Geotalea uraniireducens: one gene and its partner. The protein of the gene in region 1 interacts with the protein of each later gene in a pairwise test. Links are inferred from orthologs where the notes say so. Each region holds a gene or a part of one and is shown on either strand. Other genes may lie near its edges.

What was found. Proteins that work in one complex are often made in the same cells at the same time.
Region 2: the proteins of QMN23_RS11705 (region 1) and rlmB interact in binary tests that used the Escherichia coli proteins (3 or more experiments, as listed by UniProt). The link is inferred for Geotalea uraniireducens from one-to-one orthologs.

The regions. Positions count from the first base shown.
Region 1 is NZ_AP027151.1:2,500,751-2,503,779, forward strand. Bases 73-3,029 are described here. They hold QMN23_RS11705 (NAD(P)H-hydrate dehydratase), read right to left. Parts: upstream 2,341-3,029; coding sequence 805-2,340; downstream 73-804. Other genes in these bases: tsaE (tRNA (adenosine(37)-N6)-threonylcarbamoyltransferase complex ATPase subunit type 1 TsaE), read right to left, coding at 73-324; QMN23_RS11700 (CBS domain-containing protein), read right to left, coding at 337-786; QMN23_RS11710 (holo-[acyl-carrier-protein] synthase), read right to left, coding at 2,337-2,717; QMN23_RS11715 (pyridoxine 5'-phosphate synthase), read right to left, coding at 2,726-3,029. Also shown: more of tsaE, read right to left, coding at 1-72. UniProt on the Escherichia coli protein: Bifunctional enzyme that catalyzes the epimerization of the S- and R-forms of NAD(P)HX and the dehydration of the S-form of NAD(P)HX at the expense of ADP, which is converted to AMP.
Region 2 is NZ_AP027151.1:2,207,988-2,210,838, reverse strand. What follows is about bases 1-2,779. They hold rlmB (23S rRNA (guanosine(2251)-2'-O)-methyltransferase RlmB), read right to left. Parts: upstream 1,877-2,779; coding sequence 1,124-1,876; downstream 1-1,123. Other genes in these bases: QMN23_RS10230 (proline--tRNA ligase), read right to left, coding at 2,648-2,779; pyrF (orotidine-5'-phosphate decarboxylase), read right to left, coding at 1,903-2,622; aspS (aspartate--tRNA ligase), read right to left, coding at 1-596. Outside these bases: more of QMN23_RS10230, read right to left, coding at 2,780-2,851. UniProt on the Escherichia coli protein: Specifically methylates the ribose of guanosine 2251 in 23S rRNA.

The DNA.
Region 1 (3,029 bases):
CGCCCACTCAACAAGGCAAACCCCCTGGCCGTAAAAGTATTCCTCAAAACCAAGTTCTACGACGTCGTAATGGTCGTGCAGCCGATAAAGGTCGAAATGATAAAAGGGGAGCCGCCCCTGATACTCATTAACCAAAGTATAGGTCGGGCTGGTGATAGGTTGCGTTCGATCAACGCCAAGACCGGCAGCTACACCACGGGCAAACTGGGTTTTCCCTGCACCGAGATCGCCATACACGGCAATGAAGCTGCCCGGTCCCAACTGTTTCCCCAATTCTTCGCCTAGCTTGACTGTCTCATCAGCGCTTGCAGTGAATCGATTCACCAAGAATCCCGCCTAACCGATCATGGTTCGAATGAGGTCGATCCGCGAGACGATACCAATCAATTTTTCCCCATCAACGACCGGCAAGGTATGAATCTTTTTGTTTGTCATGATATCGGCAACTTCGCTGACCGTTGTATCAGCCGTCACTGATTGGACATCGGCGTTGAAAATATCACCAACCGCCTGACCGGTCATTTTCTGCAGCTCTTTTTCGAATTTTTTCTCGCTCTCAAGGTAGAACACCCAGTCGAAAAGCGAGATTACCGTCGGGATATGGAGGCTCTTGTCCTGTTCGATCAAATCCGATTCGGTGACAATACCGATAAGATTCCCGGCATCGTCGACAACCGGAATGCTGCCGATGCGATGGGCAGTGAACAGCTCGGCAAGCTCGCGAATCGAAGTCTCTCTCTTTACCGTCACGAGGGTGGTTGTCATTATGTCTCGTACTTTAAGCATAAATTGTCTCCTGAAAAGTCAGTTCAAACTGCGAAATGCCACGGGCAAATGTTCCTGAACATCAACGGCGGACATGCCGATCTCTCCCTTTTCGCCGGCTACGAGGTCAGCGGCGTAACCATGGATGAATACCGCCAGCTGGCAGGCGGTAAATGGCTCATAGCCCTGACCAAGCAAGGAGGTGACAATGCCGGTAAGGACGTCCCCCATCCCACCCGAGGCCATTCCCGGGTTGCCACTCCCGTTGATCGACAGCCTACCATCCGGAGCCGCCACGACCGTCCGCGCCCCCTTGAGTATCACATATACCCCATAGCGCACGGAAAAAGCCCGGGCGACGCCGAGCCGGTCTGCCTCGATCTCGGCGATTGAGGCTCCGGTCAGTCGGGCCATCTCTCCCGGATGAGGAGTAAGGACGACCGTCGGCGATTTTTTGTTCGCCAACGCTTCAACCTCCTCGGAAAGAGCGTTGAGCCCATCGGCATCGACGACGAGAGGCGCCGTGACCAGCCTGATCACCTGACGGACAAGTTCGGCCGTGGCGGTATTCCACGACATCCCGGGACCGATGGCAATGCTGTCTTTGCCCTCCCAAGCCCCGACAATGGCCGGCAGCGCAGTGGACCCCAGGAAACCTTGCCCGTCGTCGGGAAGAGGTATCGTCATCGCTTCTGTCGTTTTCACCTCGAGGATGGGATTAAGCACTACCGGTACGGCAAGCGAAACCAGGCCGGAACCGGCACGCACCGCACTGTTGGCAGCCATCGCCGCCGCACCGGTCTTCCCAGTGGAACCGGCAATGATCAGGCAATGGCCAAAGGCGCCTTTGTGGGCGCGACGTTCACGTCTGATGAGCAAACGACTCGCGGTGACGGAATCGACAAAATCGACCCCTTCGGCTGACGAGGAGACTTCCGCAGGGATGCCGATGTCGACAATCTTCAGCGAGCCGCAATATTCACAGCCCGGGTAAACAACATGGCCGATCTTTGCCAACCCGAACGTTACGGTCATAGCAGCCCGTACAGCCACCCCCAGGACTTCTCCAGATCCGGCGGCAATGCCGGAAGGAATGTCCACAGCCACGACCGGCTTGCCGCTTCCGTTGATCAGCGTGATTGCCTCGGCATAAACGGCGCTTACGGGGTTTTTCAAGCCGGTGCCGAGTAGAGAGTCGACAATCACCGTCGCTTCGTCAAGGATCTGCCGATAAGGAAGAAGCCCGCCAGGCGCCGGGGAAAAAATGAGCGATTCCGGATTGAGCCGCTGCAGATTCGTCAGTGCATCGCCACCAATTTCCGCCCTGGCGGCCAACACGATCGTCCGCACCTCCCAGCCACTTTCCCTGAGCAGCCTGGCAATCACGTAGCCGTCGCCGCCATTGTTTCCCTTGCCGGCGACAACAACTGCCCGTGCCGCAGCGGGAAACGCTTCCGTAATAGCAACAGCACAACCACGGCCCGCATTCTCCATGAGCTGGAGCCCGGGGATACCAAATTCATCGATAACCCGGCGGTCCAGCCCCTGCATCGTTTCTCCGGTGACGATTTTCATCTTCGCTCCAAAACCACCATCGCAATGGCATAGTTGCCATCATGGGAAAGTGAAACGAAACTATTTTCCAGACCATTCTCCACGAACAGGCTTTCCGCCCTCCCCTGCAAACGCAGTTCAGGCTTTCCCAGCGCATCGTTGGTTACTTCGACATCATGCCAGCTCAGCCCGTCTCTGAGTCCCAGCCCGCACGCCTTGAGAAACGCCTCCTTGGCGGCAAAACGCAACGCATAATGTTGGGCAGAACGCCGCTTCGCGGCACAGTACTCCCGCTCTGCAACGGTAAACAGGCGCTCGAAGAGCCGCTCGTTCCCCTCTTCGAGGAAGCGCTCAAAACGTGAAATTTCGACGATATCGACGCCAGTACCGAAAATCATGCGCAACCTTACGCATACTTGATGAGATCAACCATATCCCGAACCGCTCGGTCGAGCCCGACGAGCACCGCCCGGGAGATAATGGAATGACCGATGTTGAACTCTTCTATACCGCCCAGTGCTGCGACCTTTTTGATGTTCGCATAATTGAGCCCATGGCCGGCATTGACGCCCAGTCCAAGCTTACGCCCCAGCTTCACGGCATTTTCAATCCGCTCGAGTTCAGCCCGTTCGGTCGGCCAATCGCCGGCTTCGGCAAAACGACCGGTATGGACCTCGATGTAGTCAGCCCGTACTTTGCTCGCGGCCTTA
Region 2 (2,851 bases), 290 kb from region 1 along the record:
TAAAAGCTGCCCTGGTTAATACGGGAGGGGACAAGAAAATCGCGAGCACCTTCTGGAGTCGATTTGGTCAAGAAAGGCGTTTCAATCTCAAGGAAGCCCTGTTCTGTCAAATACTGGCGAGTTAGCTGGGCAACCTTCGACCGCAATATGAGATTTTCCTGTAATGCGGGACGGCGAAGGTCGAGATAGCGATATTTCAGCCGCAGGTTTTCCGCTACATCGACGTAATCGTCAAGGGTAAACGGCAGTGCTTTCGAACGATTGAGAAGCTTGCAATCCGTGACAAGAATCTCGACTTCGCCGGTCTTCATGTTCGGATTAATCGTGCCCTCGGGGCGGCGAATCACCTCACCGGTAACCGCAACGACATATTCGTTCCGGATTGACTCGGCCTTCCCATGCGCCTCGACATTCCTTGCCGGGTCAAAGACGACCTGGGCAATCCCCTCACGATCGCGCAGATCGACAAAAATCAGCCCGCCATGGTCACGGCGTCGCATCACCCACCCCATCAGGGTAACAGTCTTACCGGCATCGTCGGCTGTCAGATCACCGCAATAATGGCTCCGCTTCCAATCTCCAATAATATCTGCCATAGGTCCAAGCCTCCTCAATCGTCACTTAAAACCGGTCAAGTATACTTAATGCCCCCATTTAGTTCAAGGGCTAATAGATATCTTACCGCGCAAACTGTCAGCAGAAATTGCCTACAAGGGAAAACCGTTCGAACGAAAAAAGGGTTAGCGTTTCCGCTAACCCTTTTGATACTTGGTGGAGCTGATCAGGATCGAACTGACGACCTCTTGAATGCCATTCAAGCGCTCTCCCAACTGAGCTACAGCCCCATTTCAAAGAGATTTGACTTATAGCAAATGGTGCAGACGCTGTCAATATCTTTTTCAGAAAATTATGCTGACCATTTCACTCTTGACGCTTCACTTTTCATTAGCTATACTTCGTGAGCTTTTCGCCGGAGTGGTGAAATTGGTAGACGCACCGGACTCAAAATCCGGCGCCCGCAAGGGCATGTCGGTTCGACTCCGACCTCCGGCACCATCTTGACACCAAGGGGTTCACGGCACCAGCCACGAACCCCTTTTTTTATCCTCGCTGGCCAGCCAGGCTATTTCCCCACAGCAGCCATCAACCGTTGTCGAAGAATTTCAAAAAGGACTACCCCGCCAGCTACTGACGCATTCAGGGAATTGACCCCACCCCGTAGAGGAATCGAAACGAGAAAATCGCACTGTTTACGCACCAAAGGCCGCATCCCCTCCCCTTCGGCCCCGATAACTACGACGACTTTGCCCGAAAAGCGCTGCTCATACAGTGACGCAGCGGCAGTGTCGGCCGTTCCGTAAATCCAGAACCCCTCTCCTTTCAACTCGGTAAGGGTCTGGGCAAGGTTGGTCACCTGAACAATCGGAATCGTCTCCGTCGCCCCGGCAGCACTCCGTTCAACCGTCGCCGTCACCCGGGCAGCGCGATCTTTGGGGATCAGAACGCCAGTGGCTCCGGCACAGGCCGCACTACGGATCAACGCGCCAAGGTTATGCGGGTCCTGAATACAGTCCAACGCAAGCACGAGCGAGTCGTCCTCCGCGCAACGTTGATCGGCCAGAAACTGATCAAGGTCAACGTAAGGGAATCCTTCCAACCGCAGCGCCACCCCCTGATGATGTTCGGTGCCACAGAGCCGGGTGAGGTCGGCCTTGTTGCGGCGATGGACCGCGATCTCCTTCGCCGCCGCGTCGGTAAGAAGTTTCTCCAACCGCCGGTCATGACCATCACGGGCCAGAAAAAGTTCGAAAGCCCTCCGTTTTCCACGAAGGGCTTCGCTGACAGCATTGATTCCGTAAAGCAACTCGTCTTTCATCAGGCAGCCTCGCTCATCAATCCGCCTTAACCGGCAATAATTTCTTCCAGGATCATTTCGGCTGCTGCTGCCGGATCGGGAGCATCGCCAATCGGCCGACCGATTACCAAGTAGTCACCACCGGCCCTTACCGCCTCTGCCGGTGTCATGACCCGTTTCTGGTCGTTGAGGGCGGCAAACCCCGGGCGGACTCCCGGGGTAACAATCAGAAAATCATCACCGCAGGCCCGGCGAATCAGGGGGATTTCCTGAGGTGAGGCAACGACGCCGTCAATGCCGGCCCGTTGTGCCAACTCGGCAAGTCTGACAACCATTTCCGCCACCGGTTTGTCAATGCCGACCTGGCGAAGGGTTTCGTCACTGGATGAAGTGAGAATGGTCACAGCCAACACCTTGGCTCGCTCCGCCCCTTTGAATTCATTGTCCAGCGCATCGACGGTGCGCGCCATCATTTCATAGCCGCCGAGCGCGTGGAGGTTGAAAAGCTTTACTCCGAGCCGGGCCGCTTCAAGTGATGCCATGGCCACCGTATTCGGGATGTCATGAAATTTCAGATCGAGAAAAACTTCACCACCAAACTTCTGAATCATCCGGACCGCAGCCGGCCCGCAGGCAGTGTACAACTGCTTACCGATCTTAAACATCCCCACCCGGCCGGCCAGGGTCTCCGCCCAATACTGCACATGGGCAAAATCGCTGGTATCGAGGGCAAAGATTATTTTTTGTCTGGCATCATCTCTGGTCATGGTCGGCAAATCTCCAGTGGCAGCATTAACAGGAAAGTGCTTCTTTAACGAGCGTCTGTATCCGTGCCGCGGCGTCGGCAAACGGCACCAACTGCACCTCGCCCCCTTTGCGGACCTTCAGCTCCACTTTTCCTTCGGCAAGGTTTTTCGCACCGACAACCAATCGGAGTGGAATACCGATCAGGTCGGCATCCTTGAACTTGATTCCCGGCCGTTCGTCCCGGTCATC